Regions from separate parts of the Stenotrophomonas maltophilia group sp. P373 genome, predicted to be linked through region 2. Evidence: riboswitches for the same ligand, from Rfam matches in the RefSeq annotation. Region 2 holds a riboswitch; the other holds the start of a gene.

Region 1 (7,797 bases), 280 kb from region 2:
GGCGTCGGGCTGGGTGGCTTCCGCGAAAAGGAACCGGTGGTGCAGGGGGAGTTGTTCGAGCACGGACCAAACGAGTCCACATCCCTCTGATCGGCAAAGGCGGGGTCAGAGCCCGTTGCGCAGCAACGGGATCCGACCCCGGCAGATTGCCGAGATCTGTCGAAGGCGGGGCGGGTCAACCGGACCCACCTCGCCATCCCACGGATAGCCAGCTGTTGCTGTTGCTTCGGCTGTTGCCGTTGCATTGGGCAGGTGCAGGGCGCAGCCCTGCAGAAGAACCCCTACCTCATGGCCACTGCATCTCGCCCTTGGCCACCTTCGCACTCAGCTCCAGCGACGCCACGCCGTCCAGCTTCGGATAGCGCGCCTGCATCGCCTGCACCAGCGCCGCACTGTCCTTCGCCTTTGCCGCCTCGGCGTCGAACGCGCGGATGTAGTCCGCGGTGAAGCGCAACGCACTGGCATCCAGCGCCGCACCCGGCGCGTAATGCCCCGGCACCACCACCTTCGGCTTCAGTGCCTGCAATCGCTGCAGGGTCTGCAGCCAGTCAGTGTGCGACTTCGGCGTCTGTGTGTCGGCCATCCACACGTGCTCACCGGCCACCACCGGAATGCCACCGACGATCGCACGCAGCGACGGCACCCACAGCACCGTGCGGTCCGGGGTCGGGCCGTCCAGGCCGATCAGCAGCAGGCGCTGACCTTCCAGCTGCAGGGCATCACCGTCCAGCACCTGCGGCACCACGATGCGCGCGGGCACGTCGGCACCCATCTTCGGTCCCCAGTAGGCCAGCTTGCCGGCCCGGGTCTGCTGGATGTGGGCGACGGTCTGCGCAGTGGCGACGATGCGTGCCTGCGGGAAGGCATCCTGCAGGGTGGCCAGGCCGAAGTAGTAGTCCGGATCGCCGTGGCTGATGTAGATCGTGGTTAGCTGCTTGCCACTGGCGCGGATCAGTTCGACCAGCTTGCGTGCGTCGCTGGCGCCGAACTGCGCGTTGACCAGGATCGCGTCATGGCGGCCTTCGATCAGTACCGAGGATACCGAGAACATCGCCTGCGGGCCGGGATGGAAGGTCTGCAGGTGCAGTTGTGATTTCGTCGCGGTGGCCGGCGCCGCGGTGGCCGGTGCGGCCAGCAGCGGCGCACTGGTGAACGTGGCGGCCAGGGCGAGGGGAAGCAGCAGGGCAGCGGCGCGCATGGGGAATTCCTTGTGTAGAGCCGGGCCAATGCCCGGCTGCATGTTCGCGTAGAGCCGAGCGCGGGCTTGGCTCTACAAGGGGCGTAGCTGGATCAGTACGCGGCGGTGATGATCTGCTTCGGGTAAGCGTGCGCTTCCAGCTCGGCGACGAACGCGGCGCCGTAGTCGGCATAGCTGATGCGGCTGTGGCCACTGGCGTCGGCCAGGAAGGCCTTGGGCTGCACGCGATACCGGCCACGCTCATCGCCCGGGCCGATTTCGGCGGCCGGCGAGAAGAAGGTCCAGTCCAGGTCGTCCACTGCCTGCAGGCGGTTGAACGCCTCGCGGTGGGCCAGCGCGTACGGCTTGTAGGCTTCCGGGAAGTTGGGGGTATCGACCAGCTGCACGCCCGGCGCGACTTCCAGGCTGCCAGCGCCACCCACCACCACCAGGCGCGGTACGCCGGCTTTGCGCGCGGCGGCCGCCAGCTGCGCGGCGATCTCGCCCACGCGGCCGATGTCGTCGCCCGGGCGCGGGCCGTAGGCGCTGGCCAGTACGTCGTGGCCCGCGATGGCGGCGACCAGCGCGTCCTGGTCATCCAGCGAGGCGATCACCGGATGGGCGCCGGCCAGTTCGGCCGGGAGGTCCTGCGCGCTGCGCACGATGACGGTGAGTTCGTGGCCGTGGGCCAGCGCGTGGCGGGCGATCTGGCGGCCGATGTTGCCGGTGGAACCAACGAGGGCAATCTTCATGGCAGGACTCCGTGGGGCGATGTGGGCTGGGAATGGGGCCACTCTAGGCTGCTGCAGTCGCTCGAAAAACAGCGTATAACGCGCTTGTTTGTTGCGTGGATCGAGCATATGGACCGATTGACCGCCATGACCGTGTTTGTCGAGGTGGCCGAGCGCGGCAGCCTCACCGCCGCCGCGGAAGTGCTGGACATGTCGCGGGCGATGGTCAGCCGCTACCTGGCCGAGGTCGAGGGCTGGCTGGGCGCACGCCTGCTGCACCGGACCACACGCCGGGTCAGCCTGACCGGCCCGGGTGAGGCGGCGCTGGCGCGCTTCCGGCAGATGCTGGCGATCGGCGAAGAACTGCAGGGCGAGCTGGCCAGTGATGATCCCGAGCCGCACGGCACGCTGCGGGTGACCGCCAGCGTGTCGTTCGGGCAGAGCCACCTGGCACGGGCGGTGGCCGGTTTCGTCGCGCGCCATCCAGCGGCGCGCATCGAGCTGCTGCTGGTCGACCGTACGGTGAACCTGGTCGAGGAGCGCGTGGACCTGGCCGTGCGCATCGCGCGCCAGATCGACCCCAGCCTGATCGCGCGGCGGCTGGCCACCTGCCGCTCGGTACTGTGCGCGACGCCGTCGTACCTGCAGGCGCGTGGCACGCCGACCGCGCCGGAGCACCTGGCCGCGCACAACTGCCTGACCCACCACTACGTCGGCAAGAGCCTGTGGCAGCTGCACCGCGATGGCCGTTCGCTGTCGGTGGCGGTGGGCGGCAACATCAGCGCCAACGAGGCCTCGCTGCTGCTGGAGGCGGTACGCGCCGGTGCCGGGATCGCCATGCTGCCGACCTACCAGGTGGCGCCACTGCTGCGCAGCGGCGAGCTGATCGAACTGCTGCCCGGATTCAGTCTGGACGAGCTCGGCATTCATGCCGTGTACGCGTCACGGCGCCAGCAGCCCGCTATCATGCGGCGATTCCTGGATTACCTGGCCGAGTGTTTCGCCAGCCCGGCCTTCCAGGATCTGGATTGGCGCCCACCGGGCAAGGAGAACACATGAACCATGGACAGGCCTTGATCGACCACAACCGTGCTGCCTGGGACCGCCAGGCCAGCGAAGTGCGCGAATGGTCGCGCCCGGTGGAGAGTTCAACCATTGCCGCCGCGCGCGAAGGCCGCTGGCAGGTGCACCTGACCCCACGCGCGCTGCCACTGGACTGGCTGGGCGACGTGCGCGGCCGTCGCATCCTGTGCCTGGCTTCGGGCGGCGGCCAGCAGGCACCCGTGCTGGCCGCTGCGGGCGCCGACGTCACCGTGTTCGACCTGTCCGACGGGCAGCTGGAACAGGACCGCAGGGTCGCTGCGCGCGACGGCCTGCAGCTGCGCACGGTGCAGGGCGACATGCGCGACCTGCACGTATTCGCCAATGACAGCTTCGACGTGGTGTTCCATCCGATCTCCAACCTGTACGTACCCGACGTGCGCCCGGTGTGGACCGAATGCCGCCGCGTGCTGGCGCGCGATGGCATGTTGATGGCCAGCTTCTACAACCCGGTGCTGTTCGTCGGTGCACGTGATCCGCAGCTGGATGCACAGGGTTTGATCCGGCCGCAGTACGCCATTCCCTATTCGGACCTGGAAGACCTGCCCGCCGCAGAGCGTGAGGCGAAACTCGCGCGCGGTGATGCGCTGACCTTTGGCCACAGCCTGACCGAACTGATCGGCGGGCAGCTGGATGCAGGCTTCGTGATTGATCGGTTCATGGAAGACTGGCAGCCGAAGCCACGCTTCCTGATCGACCGTTACCTGCCCACCTTTCTGGCCACCCGCGCACGCAGGATCGGCTGAGGCGGATCCCGGGGGAAAAGCGCGGCGTACAATGGACGGCCCCACGTTGTACAGGCGTCGTCCCTTGTCGTATCCCTATCCGCTGGTCGTATTCGATCTCGATGGCACGCTGGTCGACAGCGCATCTGACATCGCCGAAGCGCTGAACCGCACGCTGGAAGCCATCGGCATGGCACGGGTGCCGGAAGCCACCGTGCTCGGCTGGATCGGCGACGGTGTGCGCCGCCTGGTCGAACAGGCCGTGCACGCCGCCGGTCGTGAGGTCGACCTGGCCGAGGTCATGCCGGTGTTCATGGTGCACTACCGTGAATGCCTGCTGCGCAGCCCGCGCCTGTTCGATGGCGTGGCCGACGCACTGGCGCAGCTGCGCGCGCGCGCCGTGCCACTGGCGATCTGCACCAACAAGCCCGAAGCACTGGTGCCGCCGCTGCTGCAGCACCTGGGCATCGGTGATGCGTTCGCGCTGGTACTGGGCGGCGATTCACTGCCGCAGCGCAAGCCCAGCGGTGAGCCGCTGCGGCATATCGCTGCGCACTTCGGGCTGCCGGTCGATGCCTGCCTGATGGTGGGTGATTCGCTGACCGACTACCGCGCCGCCGAAGATGCGGGCATGCCGATCGCGCTGGTCCGCTACGGCTACCCGCGCGGTCTGGACCTGGCCACCGCGCATGCGGTGGCGGTGATCGATGACCTGCGTGAACTGCCGGGGTTGCAGGGCTGACGCAGGGGTAGTGCCGGCCGCCGGCCGGCAACCCGGAATGCGTTGCCGAAGGTCATGATGTTGCCGGCCAGCGGCCGGCACTACCATGACCGTCGCGATCATTTCGGCTGGTAACGCACGCTCACCTGGTACTCACGACCGGGCTGGTTGAACCACGCCACGGTCTCGTATCGTCGGTCGAACACGTTGGCGGCACGCGCCAGCAGCGACCACGACGGCGTCAGCGCGTACTCGGCGCGCAGATCCAGCGTGCCGTAACCCGCCACCTTCACCGCGTTGGCGGCATCGTCATAGCGCTTGCCCGCTCCCTGAACCGTCAGGCCTGCGCGGAAGGCCCCGAAACGTCGATCGAGGTCCAGGCGCGCGGTCTGCTGTGCACGACGCGGCAGCCAGTTGTCGAACTGGGTGCTGCCGCCGGTGCGGTTGCGTGGGTCGGTGTAGCTCAGCTGGGCGTTGATGTCGAAGCCGGCCAGCAGCACGCCACCGGTCAGTTCGGCACCGCGGATGCGCGCCTTCTCCACCTGCTGCATCCTGAAGGTCGCCGCATCGTAGGTGATCAGATCATCGATGCGGGTTTCATAGACGTCCAGGCCCCAGTGCCAGCCCTGTCCCTGCTGCGAAACGCCCAGGTTGGTGCTCTTGGACTTCTCCGGGTTCAACGTCGGCACACCGCTCCACGGGTCGTACAGGTCGCTGAAGGTCGGCGCCTTGAACGCAGTGCCGTAACTGGCATTGACACGCAGGCCGTGGCCGAGCTCCATCGCCCAGCCGAGGCTGCCGGTGGCGTGGTTGCCGAACTGCTGGTTGTCGTCGTTGCGCGCGCTGGCCTGCAGCTGGTGGCGGCCGAAGCGTCCCTGGTACTGCACGAACACGCCGGTGTTGCGGCGGCTGTCGACCCGATATCCGGCACTGCTGCCATCCAGGTTGTCTTCGCTCCAGTCCACGCCGGTGCTCAGCAGCTGGCCTTCGGCCAAGGCGAAGTCACCCTGCAGCGAGGCACTGTCGCGGTGGGTCTGAGCGCTGCCACGGGCACCGAAGTCACCAAAGTTGTCCGACTCGTTGTCACTGCGCCCGACATTGGCGGTGAACGCCAGGCGTTCGGACGGGGTGTAGCGCACCTTGCCGGCCAGCACCTGCTGGCGGGTTTCCGAATAGTTGTAGTAGCCGTCGTAATGGTTCTTTCCGTCGGCACGCAATGCACTGCCTTCTACGTTCCATTGGTCGTTGAAGGTGTAGCCACCGCGCAGGCTCTTGGACAGGTTGCGGTAGCCATCGCGGTCATGTTCGTCGGCAAAGCAGCCGGTGAACAGCGTTGCCGAGCCGCGGCAGGTATCGATGCCATCGGAATGCTGGTAGGCGATGTCGGCGCCGAACCAGCCGCGTTCGGTCCCGCCGCCGATCCCGCCGCTGGCTTCGCGCAGGCCGTTGCTGCCGCCACCGAGCTGGAAGTGCGGGGCGAAATCACCCTGGTTGCGGCGGGTGAAGATCTGGATCACGCCGCCAATGGCATCGGCGCCGTACAGGCTCGACTGCGGGCCACGCACGATTTCCACGCGCTCGATCTGCGCCAGCGGCAGGTCCTGGTACATCGCCAGGCCGAGGTCGGCACTGTTGATGCGCACGCCGTCGACCAGCACCACGGTGTGGCCCGAGTTGGTGCCGCGCAGGAACAGCGAGCTCTGCTTGCCGAGCCCGCCGGCATTGGTCAGGTTGATGCCGGCGCGGCCGCGCAGCAGTTCCTGCAGCGAGGTGGCCTGGCTGGATTCGATCTGCGCGCGGTCGATCACCTGAGCCGGCGCGATGCTGTCCTGCAGGGCGATCGGGGTGCGCGTGGCGGTGACCAGGATCTGGTCGAGCGCGGTGGTGTCATCGGCGGCCTGTGCCAGCGCGGGCAGGGCGGCCAGTACGGCCAGGGACAGCATTCGGGACTGCAGCTTCATGGGGGGACTCCAGGTGCCACGCACGCCCGCGTGGCGAAGGGGAGGAGCCGCGAAGGCAGGCACGCGCCGATGCCGCAGCGCACGCCACGGTCATCCAGCGCCATGCCCACCGCATCGCGACCTGAGGCTTCCGGGCCGGTCTCCGGGCTTGCCGCCGGGTGGCGCGAGGCCACCGTCCAGGCGCCTTCCCATGCCTGCGGCACAGTGGCGGTGTTGCCTGGAACTGACGTGCTTACCGTTGCGGGGGCAGCGCCGGCCTGGCGTGGAATCACGCGTCACCGGCTTCCCGTTTCAACCTGCCGGCCACGGCCGCAGGTCACCTGGAAGTGCGCGCAGTCTACGGCATCGCAGGCCGTCCCGTTGCGTCGCGCCTGCGCGGCTGCCTTTGCTGTGCCTTTAGAATGGTTGCTCGATCCCGTGGTGCCGTTACCGATGTCTGCCCGTTCTCCGTTGTACCTGCGTCGCCCGTCCGGGACGCACGCATGATCCTCGACCTCGTCCGCCATGCCGGCAACGGTCGCGATGAGTTCCTTGATGGCCGCAGCGATCCACCGCAGCTGGCCGGCCTGCCGCAGGAGCTGGTCGAGGCCTATGCCGAGCAACGCTGGGAGCGGGTGATCAGTTCACCGCGGTTGCGCGCCCTGCACACGGCGATGGCGCTGGCCACCCCACGCGGGCTGGACGTCGAAGCGGACGAGGAATGGGAAGAACTGGATTTCGGCGATTGGGACGGGCAGTCGCTGTTCGACCTGCCGGAAGATGCGCTGGCCGCCTTCCACGCCGATCCGCATGCGTTCCCGCCGCCGAACGGCGAGAGCTGGGGGCATTTCGAGCGGCGTATCGCGCGCGCGCTGGATCGCCTGCTCGATGATGATGATCCGGTGCCGACGCTGGTGGTCAGCCATGGTGGCCCGCTGCGCATGGTGTTGTCGCAGGTCTGCGGCCTGCCGATGTCGCTGTGCTGGGCCCTGCGCATCGACCACGGCACGCGCCTGCGGGTGTGGCTGGAGCGGGGCGAGGTCGGGCTGGTGGGCGAGCTGCTGGAACTGCAGCAGCCGTAGTCCATCGGTAGTGCCGGCCGCTGGCCGGCAGCCTCAGGAACGTTGCAAGGATCACGCAGTTGCCGGCCAGCGGCCGGCACTACCGGTGCAGTCAATCCTCGTCCGCGCGCTCGGCCACGTTGTCCTCGGCCTCATCGTCGGCATCGAAGCGCTGCTCATGCACCGGGCCCGACGCCGGGCCGGCCGCCTTCAGCGGATGCGCGGCGATGCGCGCTTCGTAGTCCTGCACCAGCGCTTCACGCTGCGGCTCGCTCAGCTCCTGCCAGTGGCAGTCCAGCAATGCGCCTTCCAGCGAGTACAGCAGGTTCAGGCTGGGCTTG
Region 2 (7,797 bases):
TCTGCGGCAGCGGGCGCGGTGCGCCATCGGTCAGGTCCGGGCCAAGGTCTTCCCAGGTGCGGCCCTGCTCGACCATCTGCGCCCACAGCAGCTGCGAGCCGCGACGCTTGTCTTCCGAGCCGAGCTTGTACGACGGCGGTGCCGGCTCGCCACGGGCAACCATCGAGTACGCCGCGCGGTAGGCCAGCACCTGCTGCCCCGGGTCGTCGGTACGCGCCACTTCCAACGTGTAGCGCTGGTAGGCCGAGGCCAGGTTGCGCCAGCGGATCCAGTAGTGGTTCCCGAACGAGAACGAACAGAAGCGCGCACCCGCCAGGCTGCCCTTGTCGGCGATGCGGGTCAGCACCTCCTGCGGCATGTCCAGGTTCATGCCGCCTTCGTCGCCCTGCAGGCTGACGTGCACGATACGGTCGCGGTAGCCCGGTGCGCGCGCCTGCAGCAGGTCACGCCAGTTCTGCATGGTCGCCACGACTGCGAACAGGAAGCGCCCCAGCTCAGCTGCGGCTAGCGGCGTGGCAATGGACTGGTAATGCCGTTGCCAACCGTGGCGGTTTTCGGTGGGCAGGAACACGGCACTTTCCAGCGCCTGTCGGCCATCACTGCCGCGGCCCACGTCTTCGGCATGCTGCGGGTAGACCAGGTTGATGGCGAAGGTCGGCCAGCGCGGTAGCGCGGCATCAAACAGATGGATCGGGAAGTTGCTGCTGATGCCACCATCGGAGAACCAGCAGATGCGGAACGCGGTGATCACCGGGCCGCAGGTCTGCCCGGCGCTGGTCAGCCCTTCCATGCTGTCGGCCACGTTGTGTTCCTGATCGGCGGCAGGTGCAGTGGGTTCGCAGCGGCGTTCGCGGCGCGAGGGCTCATGCAGCGGCACCGCGCTGATCAGCAACGGGAAGCTCAGGCTCATGCGCGTGGCCACCAGCACCGGCAGCTTCGGACCCTGCGGCAGGTGGTAGTACCGGCGCCCTTCCACCTCCAGCGGGGGGCCGGCCTGCGTCACCAGCCACTGCACCACGCTGGCGGGGAACAACTGCTCGAACTCCTCGCGCAGGAACCAGAACTGCGCGCCGCCCAGCGGCAGTGTGCGTGGTTCGTTGTGCGACACGCAGGTGGTGATCATCTGCAGGCTGATCGCATGCGGGCTGTCCGGCTCGCCGGCATAGCGCGGCGCGTCATGCAGGTCGGCAAAGGTCAGCGGTGCATCCAGCGGCTTGCCGGACAACTGCTGCAGGCATTCATGCAGCCACTCGGTCAACGCCGGCTTGCGTGCATCGCGGCCGAGGCCACTGCACAGGCCCAGCAGGTTGCGCCGGGCCACACGCGCAACGCGCAACGCGGCTCCGGCCACGCCTGCACCGTAGGCGCACAGCAGCGACGGCAGCAGCGTTGCGGCCACGCCGCTCCAGCCACCGCCCCACCAGCCCAGGCCGAGCAGCAGCGCCAGCGACACCAGCACTTCCAGCGGCGCGATCTCGAATACCGCCACCGCCAGGCACAGCAGCTTGTGCGGCAGGCCGGCATTGCCGGTCAGCACCACCAGCAGCCGATAGGCCGCGCGCGCGCCCCGCGCCGGTTGGAACAGGCTGTAGATGAACCCGCGCCGCGACAACTGCGCCGACACCGCCGACAGCCCGCCATAACCGGCATCACCGGGCAGGTGCTCGCCAGCCTGCATGCGGCGATCACCGCATGCCGCCGCAGCCGCTACCGCCGCAGCGATGGCGCCAGCGGAGGTGCCGCCGATGCTCTTGAACCGATACTCGCGTGCCAGCGCCAGCACCGCATTGGGGTACACGATGCCGCTGGTGATGCCGCCTTTCATGACCAGATCGCAGTACTTGTCCGCCACCGTCTTGCCCCCGAGCCTACCGTCCGCCGCGTGGATGCCAGTATGGCGCAGCGGCTTCTCAGGGCCTGAGAACACCACCGCAGTCCGGGCAGGAATCTGCGGCGTTCAGCAGATGGCAGGCCTGCAGGCTTGACCGGCCCCACCATCGGCGTAGCATCTGCAGCAAGCCAAGGGACAGACCCGCGGCTGCCACAACGACATGAGGGATTCTCATGGAATTCGACTATCTCGTCTTCATCGGGCGATTCGAGCCCTTCCACAACGGCCACGCCGCCGTTGCCCGCCTGGCCCTGAGCCGGGCCCGCAAGCTGATCTTCCTGGTCGGCTCTGCCGATACCCCCCGCAGCCTCCGCAATCCCTGGACCGTGGCCGAACGCGCCGTGATGATCCAGGCCGCCCTCGATGGCCACACCGACCGCCTGCTGATCCGTCCGCTGCGCGACCACCTGTACAACGAAGCGCAGTGGATCGCCAACGTGCAGCGCCAGGTGGCCGAAGCCCTGCGCAACGACGGCGCCGCCGCCGATGCCAAGGTCGGCCTGATCGGCATGGACAAGGATGCCTCCAGCTACTACCTGAGGGAGTTCCCGCAATGGCCGCTGGTGGACGTGCAGCACACCGCCACCCTGTCGGCCACCGAGCTGCGGCGCTACCTGTTCGAAGCCGGCGACGTCGACTTCCACGGCGCGCTGCTGATGCTGCGTGGCAATGTGCCGGCGCCGGTGTACGACATGCTCGAAGCGTTCCGCAAAAGCGCGCCTGCGTATGCCCAGCTGGTGGCCGAGTACCGCTTCATCGAACAGTACAAGGCCGCCTGGAAGGATGCGCCCTACGCGCCCACCTTCGTCACCACCGATGCGGTGGTAGTGCATTCGGGCCACGTGCTGCTGGTACGGCGCCGTTCGGAGCCCGGCAAGGGCCTGTGGGCGCTGCCCGGCGGTTTCGTTGGCCAGGAGCAGAGCCTGCTGGACAGTTGCCTGCGCGAACTGCGCGAGGAAACCCGTCTGAAGATTCCGCTGCCGGTGCTGAAGGGTTCGCTGAAGGGCCAGCAGGTATTCGACCACCCCGACCGCAGCCAGCGCGGCCGCACCATCACCCACGGGTTCCACTTCGAATTCCCGGCCGGTGACCTGCCGCCGGTGCGCGGTGGCGACGACGCCGACAAGGCGCGCTGGATACCGGTGAGTGAGGCGTTGGACATGGGCCCGCAGCTGTTCGAGGACCACCTGCACATCCTGGAGTATTTCCTCGGCCGCGGCTGACCTGCCCGGCTCTCCCCACTGGCGGATAGACCGCTGGTGTCACTCGACGCGAAGGAGCTTCCGTCATGCACTACCTCGATAATCTTCTCCTCAACACCGACAGCTACAAGGCCAGCCATTGGCTGCAATACCCGCCGGGTACCGATGCCACGTTCTTCTACGTCGAATCACGTGGCGGCCTGCACGATCGCACGGTGTTCTTCGGCCTGCAGGCGATCCTCAAGGACGCGCTGGCACGGCCGGTCACCCACGCTGACATCGACGACGCTGCTGCGGTATTCGCCGCCCATGGCGAGCCGTTCAACGAAGCCGGCTGGCGCGATATCGTCGACCGGCTCGGGGGCAACCTGCCAGTGCGCATCCGTGCCGTGCCCGAGGGCAGCGTGGTACCCACCCACCAGGCACTGATGACGATCGAGTCGACCGACCCGGCTGCATTCTGGGTGCCGTCGTACCTGGAAACGCTGCTGCTGCGCGTGTGGTACCCGGTCACCGTGGCCACCATCAGCTGGCATGCACGACAGACCATTGCTGCGTTCCTGCAGCAGACCAGCGACGATCCGCAGGGGCAGCTGCCATTCAAGCTGCACGACTTCGGCGCCCGCGGTGTATCGAGCCTGGAATCGGCCGCGCTCGGTGGTGCCGCACACCTGGTCAACTTCCTCGGCACCGACACCGTCTCGGCCCTGTGCCTGGCCCGCGCGCACTATCACGCACCGATGGCCGGTTATTCGATTCCCGCCGCCGAGCACAGCACCATCACCAGCTGGGGCCGCGAGCGCGAGGTGGACGCCTACCGCAACATGCTGCGCCAGTTCGGCAAGCCGGGCGCGATCGTGGCAGTGGTGTCGGACAGCTATGACATCTACCGCGCGATCAGTGAACACTGGGGCACGACGCTGCGTGATGAAGTGATCGCTTCGGGCGCCACCCTGGTCATCCGCCCCGACTCGGGTGACCCGGTGGACGTGGTGGCCGAAAGCCTGCGCCGGCTGGATGAAGCATTCGGCCACACCCTCAACGGCAAGGGCTACCGCGTACTCAACCACGTGCGGGTGATCCAGGGCGATGGCATCAACCCGGATACGATCCGCGCCATCCTGCAGCGCATCACCGAAGACGGCTACGCCGCCGACAACGTGGCCTTCGGCATGGGCGGCGCGCTTTTGCAGCGGCTGGACCGCGACACCCAGAAGTTCGCGCTGAAGTGCTCGGCAGCACGGGTCGAGGGTGAGTGGATCGACGTCTACAAGGACCCGGTCACCGATGCCGGCAAGACCAGCAAGCGTGGCCGCATGCGCCTGCTGCGGCGCCTGGATGACGGCAGCCTGCACACGGTGGCGTTGCCTCCCAACGGTGACGAGGCGCTGCCGACCGGCTTCGAGGATGCGATGGTGACCGTGTGGGAGAACGGGCGCCTGCTGCACGACCAGCGGCTGGACGACATCCGGGCCCGGGCCGCAGCGGGGCGTTGAGGCGCATCCCGACCGGGGTCGGATCCCGTTGCAGCGCAAAGGGCTCCGACCCCGGTGCCCCTTGACCCACGCCGGCAACGCGTCCACCGTGGGCACGCCGAAGGTATCCCTGCCGTGGCTGGATGGCGGCAGGGAGTTAAACGGGAATCCGGTGAAGGCGCTTCGTGCGCCCATTCCGGAGCTGCCCCGCAGCGGTGAATGGAAACGAATCCTGCCAACAGCACTGGGCTCGCGCCTGGGAAGCGGCAGGGAGTAGGTGGGCTGCGGCCCGTGTCCATCAGCCCGAATACCGGCCCCGGCCGGGGGACACGACGGTCCCCTGATTCGACCTGGACTCTCCGCGGGGAGGGTGCCGGGGCCATCACCATCCTGCATGTGCAGGCGGCGTGGCCGCGCGCGTCCTGTTCACGGTAACCGGCCAGACCGCTCCCACGCCCTGACGCACGCCACGATGACCGAGTTCCAACGCCCCACCCTGACCCTGCCCGCCGATGGCAAGCGCCTGCTGCTGCATTCGTGCTGCGCGCCGTGCTCGGGCGAAGTGATGGAGGCGATCACCGCTTCCGGGATCGACTACGCGATCTTCTTCTACAACCCCAACATCCACCCGGTGAAGGAGTACGAGCTGCGCAAGCAGGAGAACATCCGCTTCGCCGAGCAGCACGGCATTCCGTTCATCGACTGCGACTACGACACCGACAACTGGTTCAGCCGTGCGCGTGGCATGGAAAACGAGCCCGAGCGCGGCATCCGCTGCACGATGTGCTTCGACATGCGTTTCGAGCGCACCGCGCTGTACGCGCACGAACACGGCTACGACACCATCAGTTCGTCGCTGGGTATTTCGCGCTGGAAGAACATGGCGCAGATCAACGACTGCGGCATCCGTGCCGCCTCGCGCTACGAGGGCCTGCAGTACTGGGACTACAACTGGCGCAAGGGCGGCGGTGCCAGCCGCATGATCGAGATCAGCAAGCGCGAGCAGTTCTACCAGCAGGAGTACTGCGGCTGCGTGTACTCGCTGCGCGATGCCAACCGCCATCGCCGTGAGAACGGGCGCGAACGGATCAGGATCGGACTGCTGTACTACGGGCAGGACGCTGAGGCGCCGCAGGGCGATTGACCTGTGCCGCCGGGGCGGCCACGCTGGTCGCCCCTTCTGATGTAGTGGATCTGCCATGACTGCCCTGCCCGCCGATGTCGCCCTGCTGGTGATCGACCTGCAGCCGGACTTCATGCCCGGCGGTGCGCTGGCCTGCGACCAGGGCGATGCGCTGGTGGCACCGATTGCCGATCTGTTGGCGCAGCGCCGCTACCGCACCGTGGTGGCGACCCAGGACTGGCACCCGGCCGACCACGCCTCGTTCGCCAGCCAGCACCCCGGCAAGCGACCGTTCGAGACCATCCTGCTGCACGCGCAGCCACAGACCCTGTGGCCCGACCATTGCGTGCAGGGCAGCGATGGCGCCGCGCTGCACCCGGGCGTGGACTGGACCGTGGCCGACCTGATCCTGCGCAAGGGCACCCGCCCACAGGTGGATTCGTACAGCGCCTTCCGCGAGAACCACGGCCCCGATGGCGAGCGCCCGGCCACCGGCCTGGCCGGCTGGCTGCATGAGCGCCGCATCCGCGAAGTGCATGTGTGCGGCCTGGCCCGCGACTACTGCGTGCTGTGGAGCGCGCAGGACGCGGTGAAGTCCGGCTTCCGGGTGAAGTTCCTGTGGGAGCTGACCCGGCCGGTGACCGAAGCCAACGACGCGATGGTGCGCGAAGCGCTGGGCAAGGCGGGGATTGCGATCATCTGAGGCGTGACCGCCGGGCATGGCCCGGCGCTACCGCGCACGTCGCTTATGCCGCTTGCGCGCTCCTGCCCACAACAACACAATCGATTCATCCAGCCCCCTAACTACGCCCCCCTATAGATCGCGGGACGGCCGAACCGGGGGCTTTTCATTGGATGAAATCAGGATTCGGTAGTGCCGGCCGCTGGCCGGCAACCTCGGGATCTCTGCAGTTGCCGGCCAGCGGCCGGCACTACCGGATAGCACCCGTGGTAGCGCCGGGCCATGCCCGGCGGACGCGGGATGGGCGATTACCGGAACACCACCGTGCGATGCCCATTGAGCAGGATGCGGTGCTCCACATGGCGGCGGACCGCGCGCGCCAGCACCAGCGATTCGGTATCGCTGCCCAGCCGCACCAGCTCGCGCGGAGCCATCGCGTGGTCCACGCGGGCCACGTCCTGTTCGATGATCGGGCCTTCGTCCAGATCCTCGGTGACGTAATGCGCGGTGGCACCGATGATCTTGACCCCGCGCGCGTGCGCCTGATGATACGGCTGCGCGCCCTTGAAGCTGGGCAGGAAGCTGTGATGGATGTTGATCGCACGGCCGGCCAGCGCGCGGCACAGCGTGGGTGACAGGATCTGCATGTAGCGCGCCAGCACCACCAGGTCGATGCGCTCACGCTCGACCAGGTCGATGATCTGCTGCTCCTGCACCGCACGCGTATCGGCGGTCACCGGCAGGTGGTGGAACGGTACCTGGTAAGACGCGGCCAATGGCGCAAAGTCGGCGTGGTTGGACGCCACCGCCGCGATATCGACCTTCAGCTGGCCGCTGTGGGCACGGAACAGCAGGTCGTTGAGGCAGTGCCCCTGCTTGCTGACCAGCACCAGCAGGCGTGCCCGGCGGCGCCCATCATGCAGCTGCCAGTCCATGCCGAAGCCTTCGGCAAGTTTGGCCATCGCGGCATGCACGGTCTCCAGCAGCAGGCTGGCATCGCGGTCGAAATGCACGCGCAGGAAGAAGCGGCCACTCTCCTCATCGCCGAACTGCTGGGCGTCGAGGATGTTGCAGCCGTGGTCGAACAGCAGGCCGGACACTCGGTAGACGATACCGGTACGGTCGGGGCAGGACAGGGTGAGGATGGAATCGGGGCGCATCTCCACAGTGTAGGGCAGCTTCCTGCCCAGCAGCCGGATGATCACCGATGCAACCGAACCGCTTGGTTCAGTCCCAAGCGATACTTGGCCATCACCGTGGCAAGCTGGTCGGTCATGAACCTGTTGCAACTGATCCGCAGCTTCACCCGCACCGCAGAGACCGGCAGCATTGCCGCCGCGGCCCGCATCCTTGGCATCAGCGCCACCGCAGTCGGCCAGAACATCAGCCGACTGGAAGCGCATCTGAGCGTACGGCTGCTGAAC

What was found. A riboswitch is a leader RNA that binds a small molecule or an ion and turns the genes downstream of it on or off. The one in region 2 is predicted to bind cobalamin.
Region 1: it holds a riboswitch for cobalamin, as region 2 does, so the genes downstream of both, btuB (TonB-dependent vitamin B12 receptor) here and ACSYHF_RS01105 (epoxyqueuosine reductase QueH) in region 2, are expected to answer to the same signal.

The regions. Positions count from the first base shown of each region.
Region 1 covers NZ_CM129994.1:532,453-540,249, forward strand. Annotated here, with positions in the region: gene dinB (DNA polymerase IV) at 1-90, shown strand, start outside; gene ACSYHF_RS02470 (MBL fold metallo-hydrolase) at 287-1,198, opposite strand; gene ACSYHF_RS02475 (NAD(P)-dependent oxidoreductase) at 1,291-1,929, opposite strand; gene ACSYHF_RS02480 (LysR family transcriptional regulator) at 2,038-2,967, shown strand; gene ACSYHF_RS02485 (class I SAM-dependent methyltransferase) at 2,964-3,755, shown strand; gene gph (phosphoglycolate phosphatase) at 3,820-4,476, shown strand; gene btuB (TonB-dependent vitamin B12 receptor) at 4,575-6,416, opposite strand; cobalamin riboswitch at 6,533-6,755, opposite strand; gene ACSYHF_RS02500 (histidine phosphatase family protein) at 6,899-7,477, shown strand; gene ACSYHF_RS02505 (TfoX/Sxy family protein) at 7,569-7,797, opposite strand, start outside.
Region 2 covers NZ_CM129994.1:250,640-258,436, reverse strand. Annotated here, with positions in the region: gene ACSYHF_RS01120 (RpoH suppressor) at 1-1,825, opposite strand, end outside; gene ACSYHF_RS01115 (bifunctional nicotinamide-nucleotide adenylyltransferase/Nudix hydroxylase) at 2,065-3,114, shown strand; gene ACSYHF_RS01110 (nicotinate phosphoribosyltransferase) at 3,180-4,589, shown strand; cobalamin riboswitch at 4,688-4,901, shown strand; gene ACSYHF_RS01105 (epoxyqueuosine reductase QueH) at 5,041-5,712, shown strand; gene pncA (bifunctional nicotinamidase/pyrazinamidase) at 5,768-6,394, shown strand; gene purU (formyltetrahydrofolate deformylase) at 6,682-7,533, opposite strand; gene ACSYHF_RS01090 (LysR family transcriptional regulator) at 7,648-7,797, shown strand, end outside.